One region of the Pseudoalteromonas espejiana DSM 9414 genome, then DNA from elsewhere that is predicted to be linked to it. Evidence: predicted binding sites of a transcription regulator. Region 1 holds the regulator's gene; each other region holds the start of a gene.
The links. The regulator FliA, encoded in region 1, starts transcription of late flagellar genes. The targets are predictions, from matches to a motif close to CTAAAGNTNNNNNNNNNNNNGCCGATA.
Positions count from the first base shown of each region.

Region 2: a site for FliA is predicted at 2,196-2,222, ahead of pomA (flagellar motor protein PomA). Genes of this name have one in related genera too.
Region 3: a site for FliA is predicted at 3,306-3,332, ahead of PESP_RS04115 (DUF5610 domain-containing protein). Genes of this name have one in related genera too.

Region 1 is NZ_CP011028.1:2,702,618-2,709,350, forward strand. It holds gene PESP_RS12340 (chemotaxis protein CheA) at 1-966, opposite strand, end outside; gene PESP_RS12345 (protein phosphatase CheZ) at 982-1,749, opposite strand; gene cheY (chemotaxis response regulator CheY) at 1,765-2,148, opposite strand; gene PESP_RS12355 (RNA polymerase sigma factor FliA) at 2,190-2,900, opposite strand; gene PESP_RS12360 (MinD/ParA family ATP-binding protein) at 2,927-3,787, opposite strand; gene flhF (flagellar biosynthesis GTPase FlhF) at 3,780-5,255, opposite strand; gene flhA (flagellar biosynthesis protein FlhA) at 5,277-6,733, opposite strand, start outside.
Region 2 is NZ_CP011028.1:862,261-868,993, reverse strand. It holds gene PESP_RS03960 (hypothetical protein) at 1-239, opposite strand, end outside; gene PESP_RS03955 (flagellar motor protein MotB) at 453-1,373, opposite strand; gene pomA (flagellar motor protein PomA) at 1,376-2,143, opposite strand; gene PESP_RS03945 (exodeoxyribonuclease VII small subunit) at 2,460-2,702, shown strand; gene ispA ((2E,6E)-farnesyl diphosphate synthase) at 2,705-3,592, shown strand; gene dxs (1-deoxy-D-xylulose-5-phosphate synthase) at 3,695-5,557, shown strand; gene PESP_RS03930 (NHL repeat-containing protein) at 5,751-6,733, shown strand, end outside.
Region 3 is NZ_CP011028.1:899,145-905,877, forward strand. It holds gene PESP_RS04095 (serine/threonine protein kinase) at 1-695, shown strand, start outside; gene PESP_RS04100 (thiol:disulfide interchange protein DsbA/DsbL) at 726-1,349, shown strand; gene PESP_RS04105 (thiol:disulfide interchange protein DsbA/DsbL) at 1,368-2,006, shown strand; gene trmA (tRNA (uridine(54)-C5)-methyltransferase TrmA) at 2,099-3,196, opposite strand; gene PESP_RS04115 (DUF5610 domain-containing protein) at 3,362-4,501, shown strand; gene murI (glutamate racemase) at 4,567-5,364, shown strand; gene PESP_RS04125 (RNA recognition motif domain-containing protein) at 5,327-5,806, opposite strand; rRNA gene PESP_RS04130 (16S ribosomal RNA) at 6,432-6,733, shown strand, end outside.

The DNA.
Region 1 (6,733 bases):
CGCTTTAGCTGCTGGAGCCGGTGTTGCAGGTTTAGCCGCTACAGGCGCAGGTGTCGGCTTTGCAGCCTCCGGAGCCGGTTTATCAGCCTCTTTAGACTCGGGAGCTCCGCCTTTACCATGCAGCTCATCAAGTAATGCCTCAAATTCGTCATCACTTATTTCATCACCCTCTACATCACTTGAGGCTGATACAGCGGGCGCAGGCTGTTGTGCTGCGGGCTCATGTTCGGGTGTGCTATCTGAACCAACTGGGCCAAAACTACCAACGCCATGTAACTCGTCTAATAAGCTGTCAAACTCATCATCGGTAATGTCTGAACTTGTATCTTGAGCAGGGCTTGTGTCTGAAGATGTTACTGGACTTTGCCCTTTGCCGTGTAATTCATCGAGTAAGTTTTCAAACTCATCTTCAGTAATTTCGTCAATTTGTGAGTTGTCTGATGTAGGCGTTGAGCCGGCACTATCAAATAATTCATCAAACGCAAATGGGTCTTCATCATCACTTGCATCAGCTTGGGCTGCAGATGCTTCTTCAACGACTGCTTCAGCGGGTGTTTCAGCTAACTCATCATCTGTAGGCGGTTGGCCTAGCTTATGAAGGGTATGTAATAATTGCGGGTCTGCTGGGTCTGGTTGCTCGCGGTTTTGAATTGTAGCGAACATTTCATTAATAGTATCAAGCGCTTGTAATATAACGTCCATCAATTCAGAATTGACTGTTCTGACCCCTTGTCTTAAAAGGTCAAATACATTTTCAGCACCATGACACGCATCTACAAGCTCTGTCATTGCCAAGAAGCCAGCACCACCTTTTACGGTATGAAAGCCCCTAAAAATAGCGTTAAGTAACTCAGTATCTTCTGGGTTATTTTCTAGCTCAACTAACTGTTCAGATAAAAGCTCTAGGATTTCTCCAGCCTCTACAAGAAAGTCTTGTAATATATCTTCATCGACTTCAAAGCTCATGCAGTTACTCTCCTCTTAGAAGCCCAAACTTGATAGTAGGTCGTCGACCTCGTCTTGATCTGATACAACATCATTTCGCGACTCTTTATCAATAATAGGGCCTTCAGGACCTGCTAATGTTTGTGCGGCAACCAGTTCTTCTGTTTCTTGTTGTTCTTTACTTTCAACGATGCTGTCATCTTGTGCAGCAAATGCTGTTAAAAGGTGGATTAAACTTTCTTCTACTTCTCTGACAAGTTCAATAACGCGACGGATAACCTGTCCTGTTAAATCTTGGAAATCTTGCGCCATCAATACATTGGTCATTAAAGTTTGCAGCTCATCGGTTTTATGATGAGAGCTATTCATAAACTTATCTATGCTATGGCAAAGTGTTTTAAATTCACCGAGCTCTATTTCGCGATTCATAAGCCTATCCCATGTAGGCTTAATGTGCGCAATTTCGTCAGCTAATTGCTGCGCGATGGGTAAGCTAGCTTCAACTGCATCCATCGTTTTATTAGCCGCGTTTTCTGTCATTTCCATGACATAGTTCAAACGTTTTTTCGCATCGGGTATTGCATCAGTAGTTAAGTCAGTTAAACGTGTATCTAACTCAAAGCTTTTAAGCGCTTCGTGTAACTGACGCGTTAACTTACCTACTTCAGCAAATAGTTGCGATTGCTCTTTAGAGGCAGTATCTAAAATTAATTGATCAGCTTTATCTTGCTCACCGTTTTCTAAAAAAACGACAAGCTGACGAGCCTGTTCTAAAGTAATTTGAGGCGCAGCTGGTGCTGACATAAGCCTCTCCCCTCATTAACCTAAGCGTTCGAACACTTTTTCTAATTTAGTTTTTAATGTACCAGCAGTAAAAGGCTTAACAATGTAGCCATTAACGCCAGCTTGAGCAGCCGCTATGATTTGTTCTTTTTTAGCTTCTGCCGTTACCATTAAAACAGGAATATGCTTTAACTTATCGTCAGCTCGGATTGCTCGTAACAAGTCGATACCTTGCATTCCTGGCATGTTCCAATCAGTTACTACAAAGTCAAAAACTTGATTTTGCAACATAGGTAATGCTGTTGAACCATCGTCAGCTTCTTGAACATTCGTGAAACCTAAGTCACGCAACAGATTTTTTATAATACGTCTCATTGTAGAAAAATCATCAACAACAAGAATTTTCATGTTTTTATCCAAAACATCCTCCGGTGAGGTCTTAACCTATAATTTACTTACTACTAGTTTATCCAGTCATTGATTTTTGCTTTGAGCTTAATCATCGCCTGACCATGTATCTGACTTACACGCGATTCACTTACATCGAGTATATGTCCAATTTCTTTTAAATTCATTTCATCGTTGTAATATAAAGACAAAACCATTGCATCTCGCTCTGGTAAAGACTTTATTGCTTCCAACAATGATTTATTAAACCGTTCATTTTTAACATTATTAAATGGTTTGTCTAGCGCTAAATCTTGTCCCGCTGGGCTAATAACATCTTCATCGACCCCTAAGTCTTCTATACCTAGCACTTTACTTGAATTAACATCGTTTAAAATATGATGGTATTCTTCTAACGAAATTTCAAGTTTTTCAGCAACTTCTGTATCTTTTGGCTCTCGATTTAAGCTATTTTCAAGTTCGGTGATGGTTTCTGCTACTAATCGGCTTTTACGATGCACCGAACGAGGGGCCCAATCACCCCTGCGCATTTCATCAAGCATAGCACCACGAATACGAATACCCGCAAAAGTTTCAAAGCTTGCGCCTTTGCTTGCATCAAAGTTTTTTGAGGCTTCTATCAAGCCAATCATGCCTGATTGAATTAAATCGTCGAGTTGAACACTAGGTGGGAGTCGAGCTATTAAATGGCATGCCACTTTTTTGACAAGCGATGCATGCTTTTCAACAACCACATTTAAATTTTGTGTTGATTGATATCCCATAGCTCTATTCACCGATGTTGTCATAATTAGCCGTTTACTAGCTTCTCAATGAAAAACTCTAAATGTCCTGAAGGTTGATTAGGTATAGGCCATTTTACCGCTTTTGTCGCTAAAGTTTTAAAGGCAACTGCAGCTGGAGAGTTAGGAAACAGATCAACAATAACTTTTTGTTTACGCGTTGATTTACGCATATTTTCATCGTAAGGAATTGTAGCAACAAGCTCCATCGACACATCTAAAAAGCGATCTGTGACTTTTGAAAGCTTTGCAAAAAGCTCTTGGCCTTCACGCATACTGCGCACCATATTTGCTACAATTTTAAACTTATAAACGCCATGTTCACGGCTTAATACTTTTATTAGCGCGTAGGCGTCTGTAATTGAGGTAGGTTCATCGCATACAACAACCATTACATCTTGGGCCGCACGTGAAAAGCTAAGCACCATGTCAGATATACCCGCTGCGGTATCAACAATTAAAATATCAAATTCTGTATTAAGCTCGCTAAATGCACGAATTAGCCCAGCATGCTCAGATGGTGTAAGTTCAACCATGCTCTGAGAGCCTGAAGTCGCAGGTACAATTTTAATACCCGCAGGGCCTTCAACTAATATTTCATCTAGTTCGCATTCGCCCGAAAGAACATGCGATAGGTTTCTTTCAACACGTAGTCCTAGCATTACATCACAATTAGCTAAACCCAAATCGGCATCTAATACTAAAACCCGATTACCTTGCTGGCCTAATGCAATAGCTGTATTTAAAGATACGTTGGTTTTACCCACCCCACCTTTACCACCAGTTACTGCGATAACTTTTACGCCGTTGTTATTGTTTTGACTCATTTTGCGCAGGCCGCTTGCTTGATCTAATACTGTGTTAATCATACATCCCTACTGTGCTTGGCGCCACTGCTTGGTGCCTTGAATGTTGTGCTTTTGCTCTTTTTAAATACAATTGCTCAGCTTTTTTTACTAGTTTTTCTGCATTTGCAACGCGAATATCTTCTGGTACACGCTGACCATTAGTAAGATACCCTATTGGCAGGCGATTTTGAATCGCAATACTAATAATCTCACCTAAACTTAATGATTCATCTAACTTAGTGAAAATACAACCGCTTAGCTGTACCTTCTTAAAGTGCCTAACCGTTTCTTGTAGTACATTAATTTGCGCTGTAGCACTTAGTACTAAATAACTACGTATATCTACACGCTGGTTGCGCATTAATGTATTTAGCTGCTCTGTAAGGCGTAAATCACGTTGGCTCATACCCGCTGTATCAATTAATACTAGACGCTTATTGCGTAAATGATATAAAACTTCAGCTAATTCATTAGCATCTTTAACTTGTTTTACACCACAACCAATAATACGACCATAAGTAGCAAGCTGCTCGTAAGCACCAATTCTGTACGTATCTGTGGTAATTAACGCTACTTTATCAGCGCCGTACTTTTGAGCACCTAAAGCAGCGAGTTTAGCAACAGTAGTCGTTTTACCAACCCCTGTTGGACCAACTAACGCATAAACACCACCTTGACGGAGGATTTCATTGTTAGTGGTTTGCATTTGGTCTTCAACCATTTGCAGCAACGCTTTCCAGCCTTGCTGACGCGATACATCATCAGGAATGAAACAAGCCATTTGCTCTGCAACGTCTTTATCTATGCCCATGCCAATTAAACGGTCAATCATGCATGCACGTGTTGGGTCACGACGGGCCATATCTTGCTGCATTAAACCTGATACTTGATGCTCTAATAACTGGCGAATTGCGTTCATTTCATCACGCATTGCGCTCATTTCAGCAGTTTCTTTATTTTGTGCTTGAGGACGCGGAGCTACAGGCGCATCTAAATCGTCGAAATCGCGGTCTAAATCATCAAATCCTAGGCTATCAGCTTGAGTTTGCACACGTTTAGGTGCTTCATCTTCGCGGGCAAACATATTTGTTGTACGCGGCTGCGCTGGCTCTTGATAATGCTCAGACGTATCAATACCTGATTGAGAAAACATTGAAGCCAATTCAGGCGAACGAGGACGCGGCGACTGGCGTTCTAACAAAGCTTGTAAGCTGTCAGCGACTGCCGCTTGAGGCTCAGGTTGAGCACGCTGTGGCTCTGGCTTTACAAAGTTATGAGCAGGCTGTTGCTGATTGCGCACAGGTGCCGGTGCAGCTTGTGGTTGCGCTGCGGCTTTAGGGGCTGCTTTGTCGTAATCTACTGCGGCAACAATTTCTACACCATTTGCGAGTTTTTTGTTTGACATAATAACCGCATCAACACCTAGCTCATCTTTAACTTCTTTCAGTGCTGTGCGCATATCTTTTGCAAAAAAACGTTTAATTTTCATGGTTCAACCCCTGTTAAAATCTTATTGTTGGCCTACTGAGCTGACAATCTTGATCTGTCTTTCGTCTGGTACCTCTTGATAAGACATCACCCTTAAACCTGGTATGGTGTACTTAACAAAGCGAGATAACACAGTGCGTAACATTCCTGACGTTAGCAATATTGAAGGTTCACCGGCCATTTCTTGATTTTGATGCGCTTCGTTTAATGATGTTTGAAGTCGCTCAGCAAGACTTGGTTCTATTCCGGCACCTTCGTCGCCTGCATTTTGTAATGACTGATGCAACATCTGTTCCAACTCGGGCGCCAAGGTTATGACAGGGATTTCTGACGACATACCTACCGCGTCTTGAATAATTAAACGACGCAACGAAATACGCACAGCAGCGGTTAACACATCGGCATCTTGGCTGCGTGGGCCATACTCAACAAGGGTTTGTACAATTGAGCGCATATCGCGAATAGCTACGCCTTCGTTTAATAAATTTTGCAGCACTTTAACAACCGTAGTAAGTGGCAATACTTCTGGCACTAAACCTTCCACTAAGCGCGGATGACTTTTCGCTAACATATCAAGTAAGTTCTGAACTTCTTCATGTCCGAGTAACAATGCGGCACTATTAGTTAATAGCTGGCTGATGTGCGTGGCTACCACAGTGGCTGAATCTACAACTGTATAACCAAGCGATTGTGCTTCGTCTTTTTGGTCGGGCTTGATCCATACTGCATCTAAGCCAAATGCAGGGTCTTTTGTTTCTATGCCTTTAATTGGGCCAAATACCTGCCCTGGGTTTATTGCAAGCTCATCGCCATGTTTAAGCTCGCCTTCACCACTTGAAACACCCATCATAGTAATGCGGTATGCATTTGGGTCTAGCTCTAAATTATCGCGAATATGTACAGGGGGTACTAAAAAACCAAGCTCTTGAGATAGCTTTTTACGCACACCTTTAATTCGGTTAAGCAGTTCGCCACCTTGTGATTGGTCAACAAGCGGAATGAGTCTGTAACCGACTTCTAAACCAATTACATCAATTTGCTGTACATCGTCCCAACCAAGTTCTTTCTGCTCTTGTTTATTAGCCACACCAGTGCCTGGTGCAGCACCACTAGTAGCTTCTTCTTCAGCTTGCGCAGCTGCCTTTAATTTTTGCTGTTGGGTAAAGTAGGCTAAATAACCTAATAAGGCACCAAGGCTTAAAAAAGCAATGTGTGGCATGCCTGGCACAATACCCATAATAATAAGAATACCAGAGGCAATAAATAATGACTTTTCGTTACCTAGCTGTGTTTTAAACTGCTCACCCATGTTGTGTGATTCGTTTTGACGAGTAACAACAATCGCAGTACCAATAGAGAGTAATAAAGAAGGTAATTGGGCAACAAGACCATCACCAATAGTAAGCAGCGTATACACTTCCATTGCGCGACCAAAACTTAAATCATGTTGGATCATACCAACAAATAAGCCACCCACTA
Region 2 (6,733 bases), 1.8 Mb from region 1:
AGTGCCATCCAAATAATATCGGTGAGCGCCCAGACTAAATAACGATAAATATAAATGTCATCAAACGCTCTTAGGCTTGAAGCAGTTAGGTTACCAAAGAGGAAAAAGGCTGCTGTAAGTAATACAAATCGAAAGGCTAGGCGATCTTTAAATACAAAAAATATAAAAATAGCCGGGCTTAGCATTAAAACCCAGCTTTTACTTAAAATACTAACAATATACAAAAACCACTCAGGCAAAATACTCTGTCCTATTTTGTTTTTGTATCGTCATCAGTACCGTCACCATTACCCGGCATATCACAATATTTATTGGTTGTTTTCACAGGCACTCCATTACATATGTTAAGGAAATGTACTGTAAGCTAAAATGGTGATATTGCCAAGATACTTAAAGGGATAAAGTACCTTAAAATGAAACTGATTTACTAAAGTTTAACGCTAGGCAATAACCTAGCGTACATCAATAGGGTCTGACTCTTTGGCCTTACCTTGCAGGATTGATATTTCTACTCGGCGGTTTCTGCGGCGATCTTCATTTGAATCGTTTGGCACAAGCGGGCGTGTATCGGCACGCCCCACTACCATCATCCGGTTTTTATCAAACCCTTGTACTGTTTGCAGTTCGCTTGCAACTGCTACCGCGCGTTTTGACGATAAGTCCCAATTATTAATATATAACTCGTTTGAAACCTGAAAATCGTCGGTATGCCCCGAAACAGTAATTTCACCGGGTACATCTTTTAGCAGCACACCAATATCTTGAATGATAGGTTTAAACTTAGGTTGTAAAAAGGCACTCCCTGATGGAAAAGATCCATTTTCACGAATACGAATAATAATTTGCTGACCTAGGGATTCAAGCTCGATAGCCCCATCTATAATTTGCTTTTCGAGTTGCTGCGCTATTTTTTTAACTAGCTCATTTGTTTGCTCTTGATCGGCCGCTGAAGTTGCTTGCTCAGATGACTGCTCTTGCGAAGTACTACGCGATTCACCACCACGCTTATCACCGCGTTGCTCTTGCCTACCACCGGCTGAGCTTTCATCGCCCGCTTGAAACTCAAGCATTTGTTGAGTCATTTCTACGGTTTGCTGTTGAATGGTTTCTATAGGGGTTGGCTCTGGTTTACCAGGGGTAAATTCCATTGCAATAACAGACGTCCCTTTTGGAATATCTTTTACTTCTATTTTATTTTGTACGCCAAAAGCAAACTTCATTGAGCCTGCTATTTGTTTAAACTTAAGTACATCCATTTCTGAAAAGGCAAGTAAGAGTACAAAAAAGCACATTAATAACGACATTAAATCAGCAAATGTTCCCATCCATGCAGGTAAACCGGGTGGTGGGCATTTGCACTCTTGATCAGACATGGTTACTCCTCGGTATCCACTTTACGCTTAGACTCAGCAAGATAATTTTTAAGTATACCTTCAATTACCTTAGGGTTTTGGCCATCTTGAATCCCTAAAATAGCATCAAGTATTAAACGCTGATTCATTGCTTCTTCGTCTTTACGTAGTTCAAGTTTAACCTGAATTGGAATAGCCACAACGTTTGCTAAAAACGCACCATATAAAGTAGTTAATAGTGCCACCGCCATGGCAGGGCCAATTGCTTTAGGGTCATCCATGTTAGAAAGCATGGCAACTAAGCCTATTAACGTACCTATCATACCCATAGCTGGCGCTATATCGGCAAGGGATTTAAACAAACCCGCTCCGAGTTCATGACGTGTGGTTGTTAAAGAAATATCTTTTTGAAGTGTGGCACGCACTACATCGGCATCGTGGCCATCTACTAGCATATCAACCCCTTTACGCATAAATGGGTTTGGTATTTCGGCTTCTTCGAGAGCTAAAAACCCCCCTTTACGTGCTGAGTCGGCAAGTTCTACCGCTTTTTCGATAAGCTCTTCTGGCGATTCAATTTTAAACATGAACGCCTTGCCTACCACTTTACCTATGCCCAGAAATTGAGACAGAGTAAAGTTTGATAACACTATAAATAGTGAGCCACCAAATACAATTACGCTAGAAGGAGCATCGGCAAACATTCCCATTTCGCCACTACTACTCATAAACATGGACATGACAATTAAACCAATTGCGCCAAGGATCCCAATTATGGTTGCTAAATCCACATTTCCTCCAAAGTATTATACTTTGTTATTCAAACTTTTATTATTAACTGCTTATCGGCAAGATACTGAAATACTTAAGCCATTTTTGCAAAAAGTGCAAAACACCGTGTTCAGCCTAATTTTAGATCAAGTTAGCCTACTAGCCTAGCTACTGATTAATTTTTATTGTACATAGTGAGAGCTAATGCGCACCTTATACTTCATAAAAAGACGATTTAAACTGATATTACTCAAAAAACAACGATCATCCTTTGACCTAGTTTAGCATTCCCCCTAAAATTGGCTCCTAAATTTATCATGCTGGCTGAAATTAAACATGGCGACTAAAAAACCTGAAAACCTAAGTTTTGAACAAGCACTCGAAGAATTATCAACCATTGTAAGTGAAATGGAACAAGGTGATTTATCGCTTGAGCAGTCGTTAAAACAGTTTGAGCGCGGTATCGCATTAGCTAATGCATCAACAGGCAAGTTACAGCAAGCAGAGCAAAAAGTGTCAATTTTAATGGGAAATGGCGAAAAAGCAGCGCTCACTTCCTTTAATAACGATATGGAATAATCGTGAGCATAAAAGAAAAAATAGAAAGTGCTCAACACGATGTTGTAACTACCCTACAGCAATACTTTGACCAGCCCCTTGATACAGAAAAAACGGTTAAACAAGCCACTGAGTATGGTTTGTTTAATGGGGGTAAACGATTACGACCATTTTTGGTGTATGCAACGGGTGAAATGCTCGGCGCTAATAAACAAGATTTAAACGTATTGGCTGCCGCCATTGAGTGTATTCATAGCTATTCACTAGTGCACGACGATTTACCTGCCATGGATGACGATGAGTTACGCCGCGGTCGCCCAACTTGCCACATTGCATTTGATGATGCGCATGCAATTTTAGCAGGAGATGCACTGCAAACATTAGCCTTTGAACTTATTGCTTCGCATACTTTTTCTTGTAATGCGCAAACACAAGTAAAAATGATTGCTAAGCTTGCAAATGCATCTGGGCTTGAAGGCATGGTTGGTGGGCAAGGTTTAGACATTGCAGCCACCGACAAAGTTATTACAGTACAAGAGCTTGAGCGAATCCATCGATTAAAAACAGGCGCTTTAATCAATTGTGCAATTACTCTAGGCGCACTGTGTAGCGAAAAAGCAGACAAACAAACCTTAGAAAACTTAAGCGTTTTTGGGTATGCTATAGGGCTGGCATTTCAAGTACACGATGACATTTTAGATGTTGAAGGCGACACCTTTACTTTAGGTAAGCCACAGGGCTCTGATTTAGCCGCTAATAAAGCGACTTATCCAGCCTTGTTAGGTATGCTGGGCGCAAAGCAAATGGCGCAAGATTTAATTGAGCAAGCGCATCAGGCATTAGCTAAAATAGATGCTGATACTTCTGTTCTTGCCGCGCTGGCAAACTACCTAATTAAGCGTGACCACTAAACGCAACGTAACCGTATTGCCATTTAGCACTGACATTATTACTCAACACTTGCATAGTTTTATAATTTAGCGCGAGTGTTAGCGAAGGACAAAATAAATACCATGACACTTGATAGTAGCAAGTATCCATTACTTAACTTGGTTGACGAACCAGCCCACTTACGCGATATAGCGCAAGATAAACTCCCTGCGTTTAGCAATGAGTTACGAGACTATTTACTCAACTCAGTATCGCAAAGTAGCGGTCATTTAGCGTCTGGTTTAGGGACAGTTGAACTAACAGTCGCCCTACATTATGTATATAACACACCTGAAGATCGCCTAGTGTGGGATGTGGGCCATCAAGCATACCCGCACAAAATTTTAACGGGTCGACGTGATTCAATGCACACCATCCGCCAAAAAGACGGTTTACACCCTTTTCCTTTTCGTGAAGAAAGTGAATACGACACGTTCAGTGTAGGCCATTCAAGTACTTCTATTTCAGCAGCGCTTGGGATGTCTATTGCGGCGCAAAAAGAAGGTAAAGGCCGTAAAACAGTTGCAGTAATTGGTGATGGTGCTATTACCGCGGGCATGGCTTTTGAAGCAATGAACCACTTAGGTGATGTTAAATCAGACATGCTTATTATTTTAAATGATAACGAAATGTCGATTTCTGAAAACGTAGGCGCGTTAACTAATCATTTTGCGCGTATTTTATCAGGCAGCTTTTATACAAATATTCGCGAAGGCAGTAAAAAGCTTCTCTCTGGTGTGCCTCCGGTTAAGGAGCTTGCTAGCAAAGTAGAAGAGCACCTTAAAGGAATGGTTATTCCTGGTACTTTTTTTGAAGAGCTAGGCCTTAACTACATTGGCCCAATTGATGGCCACGATGTAAACATGCTCGTAGATACGCTTCGTAACATGCGTAATTTAAAAGGCCCGCAGCTTTTACATATCAAAACGCAAAAAGGTAAAGGTTATAAGCCAGCTGAAGCCGATCCAATTGGCTACCATGGTGTACCAAAGTTTGATCCGACTATATCAAGCTTGCCTAAATCAAAGCCAGGTGCAGCTACTTTTTCAAAAGTATTTGGCGATTGGCTTTGCGATATAGCCGAGCAAGATGAAAAGCTAATGGCTATTACACCGGCAATGCGTGAAGGCTCAGGCATGGTGCGTTTTTCAAAAGAGCACCCAACGCAATACTTTGATGTGGCCATAGCAGAGCAACATGCAGTAACACTTGCTGCAGGTTTTGCATGCGAAGGGTTAAAGCCTGTAGTGGCTATTTACTCAAGCTTTTTACAGCGTGCGTACGACCAACTTATACACGATGTTGCCCTACAAAACTTACCTGTGTTGTTTGCCATTGACCGTGCAGGTATTGTTGGCGCCGACGGCGAAACCCACCAAGGCGCGTACGACTTAAGCTTTATGCGCTGCATACCTAATATGGTTATTATGGCACCTAGCGATACTAACGAGTGTAGGCATATGCTTTACACAGGTTATAAAGCCAACTGCCCTGTTGCAATACGCTACCCTCGTGGAAGTGCGGGTACAGCTGACATTGAAAACAACATGCAGCTACTTGAAATTGGTAAAGCCGATACAATTAAACACGGTGCTAAAGTTGCTATTTTGTCATTTGGCACACTGCTTGAAAACGCACAGCTTGCAGCAAATGAATTAAACGCAACACTTGTCAACATGCGCTTTATTAAACCGCTTGATACAGCACTTCTAGATGAGCTTGCTCAAAGCCACGACGTAATTGTTACTTTAGAAGATAACGCCATTTCTGGTGGTGCAGGCTCTGCGGTTAATGAATACTTGGCTAGCATTAAAGCCCGTATTCACGTACTTAATTTAGGTATCCCCGATGAATTTATTAAGCACGGTACACAAGCGCAAATGCATGACGAGATGGGCTTAGGTGAGCAAGGTATTTTAAGTTCAATTAAGTCGTTTATTGCTTAAGCTATTTATTTAGTTTGGTAAAAAAGGAGCCTAAGGCTCCTTTTTTATTTTTAACTTTTTTGCATCCAGTTTCATTTTACAGCCGTTATTCCTATGAGGTTAACATGTAAATAGTCCGTACTGATTAGTCTGTGGAGTATAAGCAGCTACGTTATTTACTTACATTTGATGGAATATTAAAAAGGTAAAAATGATGAACAAAGCAAACTTAACTCCCCTTTGTACACAACAATACTCACCTAAACATACGCTTAGTTTTTCTGTATTAGCACTTGCTGTGTTAATAGGTATCTCTGGCTGTAGCTCCGATGATGGAAAAAACGGCGTAGACGGAACTCCTGGCGCTAATGGACAAGATGGAACCGATGGCTCAAACGGCAACCCAGGTTTTGCCGCTGCCACATTTGTTTTAGCTAATAATGGTGAAGCGAATGCAGGTACTGTTGATTTAATTAATCAAAACGCTGCCAAGTTAAAAACATTTAATACCACCGCAAATGAAGGCGTAGCATTTGATGGCCTTGGTAACTTAATACAAGCAAGCGACAGTGCAAATGGCAGCATTAAAACAATTTGCCAACTTACAAATAGAGAAGATGGCGCAAGCTTTGCAAATAATATAGACCGAGAAATTACAGGCCCCGCCACCACACTTGTAAACCCTAAAGGGATTGCCGTTGCTAAAAAAAGTGGTCTCATTTTTATCGCTGATTTTGGTGCTATGCAAATTACTACCTTTGGTACAGGCGCTGCAGGAGACGTAGCTCCACTTGCCACCACCATTACCGAAGCCGCTCCATGGGATGTAGATTACGACCAAACTAACGATCGACTCTACGTTGCACTCACAAATGGTGATGTTGCCGTTTACGATAACTTTGTAAGTGGTGAATTTGCGGCTATGCCAAGTCGGACAATTACACCAAGCGATACTAATGGGGAGCAAATTTCAGTTAATATTCATGGTATTGTTTATGATGAAACAACCAATAAACTTATTTTATCTGATGTAAGTAGTGCATCTGATGCAACCGATGGGGCTTTATTTGTTATTAATAATGCATCATCAGCTGATGGAAATACCTCAGTAGCACGCAGTATTTCAGGGCCTGCAACTATGTTAGGTAACCCTGTCGATATTGCATTAGAGGGAAGCGACCTGCGAGTAGCTGAAAA
Region 3 (6,733 bases), 1.8 Mb from region 1:
TTGAACACCAAGGTTACGTGTTTGTGTTGTTTCCAAGTGTTGGTGGGCGTTTATTTGAAGTAGATAACCTTGATCAACTTGATGTAATGGGGCGTTTAATTGGCCGTATGCACCAGGTAGCTAAAAGCAAAGAGTTCAATCATAGGCCAACATTTAGCTGTGAAGAGTATTTGCATACAGCTAAAGTTCATCTGCAAAAAAGTAATTTGGTGCCAATGGGGATCAGCACGGCTTTTTACACCATATTAGATTTGGTAATAGAGCAAGCGCAATCACAGTATAAAAATGTGCAAAGTATTCGCCTACACGGTGATTGCCATGCTGGTAACATTTTATGGGCAGGTGATGCGCTTATGTTTGTAGATTTAGACGATAGCCGTCAAGGGCCTGCCATTCAAGATTTATGGATGATGCTCAGTGGCGATCGTCAAACACAGCTGTTACAGTTAGACACCCTTGTAAATGCGTATGAAGAGTTTTGTGATTTTGACCACACTCAACTCAAATTAATTGAACCGCTTCGTGCAATGCGTATTATTCACTACATGGGTTGGGTAGCCAAACGATGGAGCGATCCGGCGTTCGTACGGAACTTTTCATGGTTTGCCGAAGACAAATACTGGGAGCAACAAATTTTAGCACTTAAAGAGCAACTTGCTGCACTGCAAGAAGCCCCGCTGAAGTTATTGCCATAAAATTTTATTTAAAAAGTACACGAGACACCAATGCTTAAAAAATTGAAACTGAGCCTACTACTTTTATGTTTACCGTTTGCAGCCCTTGCTGCACAATTTGAAGCCGATAACCAGTATACTGTTATTGATGTAGAAAAAAGCGCAGAGCCACAAGTTACCGAGTTTTTCTCATTTTACTGCCCACATTGTTTTAAGTTTGAACCAGTAGCTAAAGCAATTGAAAAAAACCTGCCAGAAGGCACTAAGTTTATTAAAAACCACGTAAACTTTTTAGGCGGTGTATCACCGCAGGCGCAAAGCAACTTAAGCTATGCATATTTAATTGGTAAAAAACACGGCCAAGCACAAAGCATAAGCGACCAAATTTTCAAAAGCATACATGTACAACGTGCACCTTTAACGCAAATGAAAGACGTTAAAAAGTTGCTTGAAGTTAATGGCATTGATAGCGCAACATTCGATCAAGATATTGCAAGCATGCCAATTATTTCAGCTGAACGTGCAATGCAAGATAAGCAAAACAAATATTCAAAAATTGGCGCGCTAACAGGCGTACCTACTTTTATTGTTAACGATAAATACAAAATCAACATTAACACCATCAATAACCAACAAGAACTTGATGAGTTAGTTGCTTTTTTACTAACACTTTAATCTTGGAGAATAATAACAATGATCAAATTAGTTAAAGCAGGCTTGCTTGCATTATTACTTCCTATGGCAGCAAGCAGCTTTGCAGCTACATACGAAGAAGGCGTTCACTACGATGTAGTTGCAGAGCGCGCCACTAAAAAACCAGAAATTAAAGAGTTTTTCTCATTTTACTGCCCTGCGTGTAATAACATGGAAGCACTGATTGGTGAGTTTAAACCTAAGCTAGACAAAAACGTTAAGTTTAAAAAGAGCCATGTTGATTTTGTTGGTGTACGCGATCCTGAAAATCAGCAAATGATGAGCCAAGCACTTGCAACAGCTGAGGTACTTCCGCAAAAAGATAAAATTGTTGCTGCTATTTTTAATCACATCCATACAAAACGCGCTAAGTTTAACGAAATCGCCGATGTAAAAGATGTATTTGTAGCGCAAGGGGTAGATGGCGATAAGTTTGATAAGCTATACAAAAGCTTCTCGGTACGTACATTAAGCTCAAAAATGAAACGCGATCAAAACTACTTTAAAGAAAAAGGCGCACTACGCGGCGTACCAACATTTATCGTAAATGGTAAGTACAAATTAAACCTAGGCCGAGAGTCGGGTATTACTGCACCAGAAGACATTAGTAAATTAGTAAATTATTTAGCTAGCAAGTAAGTTTAGCAAAAACAGGAAAAGCTCCTTAGGGAGCTTTTTTTATATAAGCCTAATTTAATTTTTAAATAGACTTAACGTTATTTGAGGGGCAGTTATTTTCTTTGTAAGAAAACACCTGACTCAGTATGATGGGTATATGGGAACTGATCAAATATCGCAAAACGCTTAACGTTATGAGTGCGCGTTAAATGATCTAAATCGCGTTCAAGTGTTTCTGGGTTACACGATATATAAATAATGTTCTCGTAGTTGGCCACTAAGTCACAGGTAAGGGTATCCATACCAGCACGTGGTGGGTCCACTAAAATAGTTTGGCAATCGTAACTTTTTAAATCTATCCCCTCTAAACGGGAAAAAGTACGCTCGCCATTCATTGCCTGGGTAAACTCTTCACTCGACATACGAATAATATCTAAGTTATCTACTTTATTTTTTGCAATGTTGTACTGAGCAGAATGTACCGATGATTTAGATATCTCTGTAGCTAATACTCGATTAAATGAGCCTGCCAACGCAATTGAAAAGTTACCATTACCGCAGTAAAGCTCTAGTAAATCGTTAGTAAGTGGTTTGCATAGGTCTTGCGCCCACTCAAGCATTTTAATATTTACTTTCGCATTTGGCTGAGTAAAGCTATTTTCTACTTGTTGGTAAATAAGCTCTTGGCCATTTACTGTTAAACGCTCTGTGACAAAGTCATCGCCAAGCACTTCTTTTTGCTTACGTGCGCGGCCAATAAAATCAATTTTGTATTTACTGCTTAGTTTTTCTTTAAGGGCTTTAATTTCACTTAGCCACTCTTCATCAAGTGGCTTGTGATAAAGTAAGCTCACTAAAATTTCACCGCTTAATGATGATAAGTAGTCAATTTGAAATAATTTACGGCGTAATATTTCACACGATTTAAGATTATCAATCATCACCTGCATCACTTCACCTACTAATGGCGCTGCAGGGTCAAAGGTATCAACGCGGATCTTTTCTTTTGTTGCTTGATCAAACATGATGTGAAATAGATCATCCCCATCATGCCATACTCTAAACTCGGCACGCTGGCGGTAGTTAATTGGCTCTGAGTTAAATACCTCTAATTGTTGCACACCAAAACGCTGAAACTGCGATGTAATGCGTTGCTCTTTTTCAGCTAACTGCGCATCGTACTGTGTGGTATCTATTTTTATCACTGCCATTAATACTACTACCTTATTTGTGAGATCTATTTATCGGCGCTATTGTAGGGGGCGAGGTGTATTTGTCTAGTTTTGCAGATAATAAACTTGCTGTTTTTTTACACATACCCTTTAGTTTTATCAGTTATAGCCGATAATAAGCTACGTATGTAATGGAGGTGGATCATGAAAATTGGTAATTATGGCTATACGCCAAACAACAACGTTAACAAATTCAATAATAAGGAGGCGCTACAGCAGCCAACAATCCAATCTCCGCAAGAAACTTCATTACAGCGAGGCAGAGAACTTGCGGCAAAAGTGCTTGGCGACAAAATGGCAGAGCAACTAGGTTTACCCGTTGAGCAAAAACAAGCTGATAAACCACTATTCGACTTTGACGAAATAGTAAAAAATGTACTCGACTTTGTTTCAGGCGCAGTTAATAAAGCCAAAGCAAATGGAGCCGACGACGATAAATTAAAAAATATGCTAAACGATGCTCGCACGGGTGTTCAAACAGGCATTGACGATGCTGTAGATGAGTTAAAAGGCACCGGCGTATTTAATGATGAAATGCAAGAGGGCATCGACAAGTCAAAAGAAGGCATTTTTGAGGGGCTTGATGAATTTGAACAAAACCTATTTAACCCACAACCTGCCAGTGTTAGTGTAAGCCAAGCTCAATATGTAAGCATGAGCAGTAATGCCGAATATAAATTTACAACGGCCGAGGGTGATGAAGTCAGTATTAGTTTTGCCGATGCATTTGAGTCGCAATCAGCAAGCGGTTATCAACAAAACAATAACAGTGAATCATTTGCCAGCTCTTCATCACAATCAAGAGAGCTCTCATTTTCTATGTCGGTAAACGGCGATTTAAATGAAGATGAGCAAGATGCTATCAATGCGATGATGGAAGAGCTACAGGGAGTAAGTAAAACATTCTTTAGTGGCGACTTAGATCAAGCATTTGAAAAAGCGCAAGAGCTTAGCTTAGGTAGTGAGCAGCTAGTGGCATTTTCAATGGATCTTCGCCAAACAAAAACCGTTGCTACAGTAAAAAGCTACGAGCAATACCAACCAGCACCACAAAAAGAGGTCGCTGATACACTCGCCCCCTTTAATGATGATTTAAAAAATGCCTTCGATAAAGCAAGCGAGCTAGGTTTACAAAACCAATTGGCAGGTATTCTTGAGTGGTTAAATCAAGATCAGGCAGAAATAGATAAGTTAGTTGATTACACCAAAGCTATGTTTGATAACTTAAATGAGCTTAATTCAGCGACTGATTCGCTTAATGATCTAAATGAACTGCAAAGTTAAACTACTTTCTTTTATAAAAACCCCATGGCAAACTGCTGTTCTCAATAAATAGTAGGAACCGTAGTTTGTCAGTGCATATAATGGTATTTGATTCAGGTATAGGAGGCACCAGCGTACTTGAACATATTCAACAACGTATTCCCTATGCTCAATACAGCTACTTTATGGATAATGCGTTACTTCCCTATGGCGCTCAAACCCAACAAACTATAATTAACCGTTTATGCTCGCTTATTTTTTTTATTGAGCAAAACGCGCTTAATGTTGACCTTATTGTTATAGCCTGCAATACCGCATCTACCTCCGCGCTCAGCGAAGTCCGTAAAATTACATCTATTCCCATTGTGGGTGTAGTACCTGCTATTAAACCGGCAGCAGAGCTAACGCATTCAAAGCATATTGGTTTACTTGCCACGCCCGCCACAGTAGCAAGCGCATATACGCATACTCTTATTAAAGAGCATGCTAATAATGTTAATGTAAGCTTATATAGTAGTGTGGAGCTGGTGGCATTGGCAGAGCAGCTATTTTTTTCTCAAAAGCTTGATACTAAAAAACTCCATACTGAGCTTAATCGTCTAACGTTAAATCCAAATATAGATGTGCTAGTACTAGGGTGTACTCACTTCCCGATTCTAGCAGACGCTATAAAAGCGTTCTTTAATGGCAAAGTTCAATTGCTTGATTCAGGCGCCGCCATAGCTAATAGAGTCAGCTACCTATTAACAGCACATGGGCTAGTAGATAAAGTGACAGACATAAAAAAGCCGCTGCAATATTATGCAACGGCTGATGTGTCTAGTAATAAGCTAGCAGTAAAGCTAGTTACACTGATTGATCCGTCCCAGTACGTAAAGAACTAGAATCATCTTCTTGTTTTTGTTTTGCTTCACGCACCTTTAATGTACGTTGTTGGAACTCACTGTCGTTTAGCTTAGCAATTGCATTGTCTGCATCTGCTTGCGCCATCTCAACAAAACCAAAGCCACGACGTTTGCCAGTATTTTTATCCTTTAATAGGCGCACGTTGAAAACTTTACCTTGTTCTTCAAACAAAGCACGAACTACGCCTTCATTTGCACGATAAGGAAGATTACCAACATAAAGTGTTTTTGTTTTTACTTCAGCTTCTTCACCACCTTCCGATGACATTGCAGCAATAGCAACTCCACCAATTAATAAACCAGCACCAAACAACAGCGCTGGGCTTAAAGCTAAGCTGCCTAAAGCAAACTCAACAATAACAAAACCAACTACAGCAAGAATAATAGAGAAGATAAAAGATTTTTGATCGGGTAATTTCATTTTAGATCTACCAATAAACAGGAAATAAACATTAATTTAACATTGTGAACTTGCTATCTTAACGTCTTAAACGAACATAGCAATGAAATTTATATTAAATAATAAAGAACAGTGTAAAAAAGCATCAGCTTAGGCTGCTATTTACCTAGTTTTAGGTGGTTTTGCTGTATTTTTGTTCGAACAGTAAAAAGATCTAAAAAAAGTGTTGATCTGTTTTCGGATCTCCCTATAATGCGACCCCACTGAGACGGGAAACGCCGAAGCATAGCAAGGCCGCAACGAATCAGAGAGTTAAGTAAAACTTCGGTTTTAATCTTCTGAAAAGAAAGTTTAAAATTAAGTGTTGACTCGAAAAATAAAGGATGTATTATACGCATCCCTAGCGACAACGTCGCAACGTTCTTTAACAATATAAAGCAATCATCTGTGTGGGCACTCGTACAGATTGAGTTCTAACAGCCAAGCTACTTAGGTAGTGAGGCAAACAAATTTAGAGTCTCAATTGAAACTGAGTGACCAACAGAATAATTACTTAGGTAGTTATTCAGCACAGTCAATTCAATATCGAAAGATATTAAATAAATTCAGAATTCATTGAGCTGTTCTTCGGAACATAAAAACTTTTTAATTGAAGAGTTTGATCATGGCTCAGATTGAACGCTGGCGGCAGGCCTAACACATGCAAGTCGAGCGGTAACAGAAAGTAGCTTGCTACTTTGCTGACGAGCGGCGGACGGGTGAGTAATGCTTGGGAACATGCCTTGAGGTGGGGGACAACAGTTGGAAACGACTGCTAATACCGCATAATGTCTACGGACCAAAGGGGGCTTCGGCTCTCGCCTTTAGATTGGCCCAAGTGGGATTAGCTAGTTGGTGAGGTAATGGCTCACCAAGGCAACGATCCCTAGCTGGTTTGAGAGGATGATC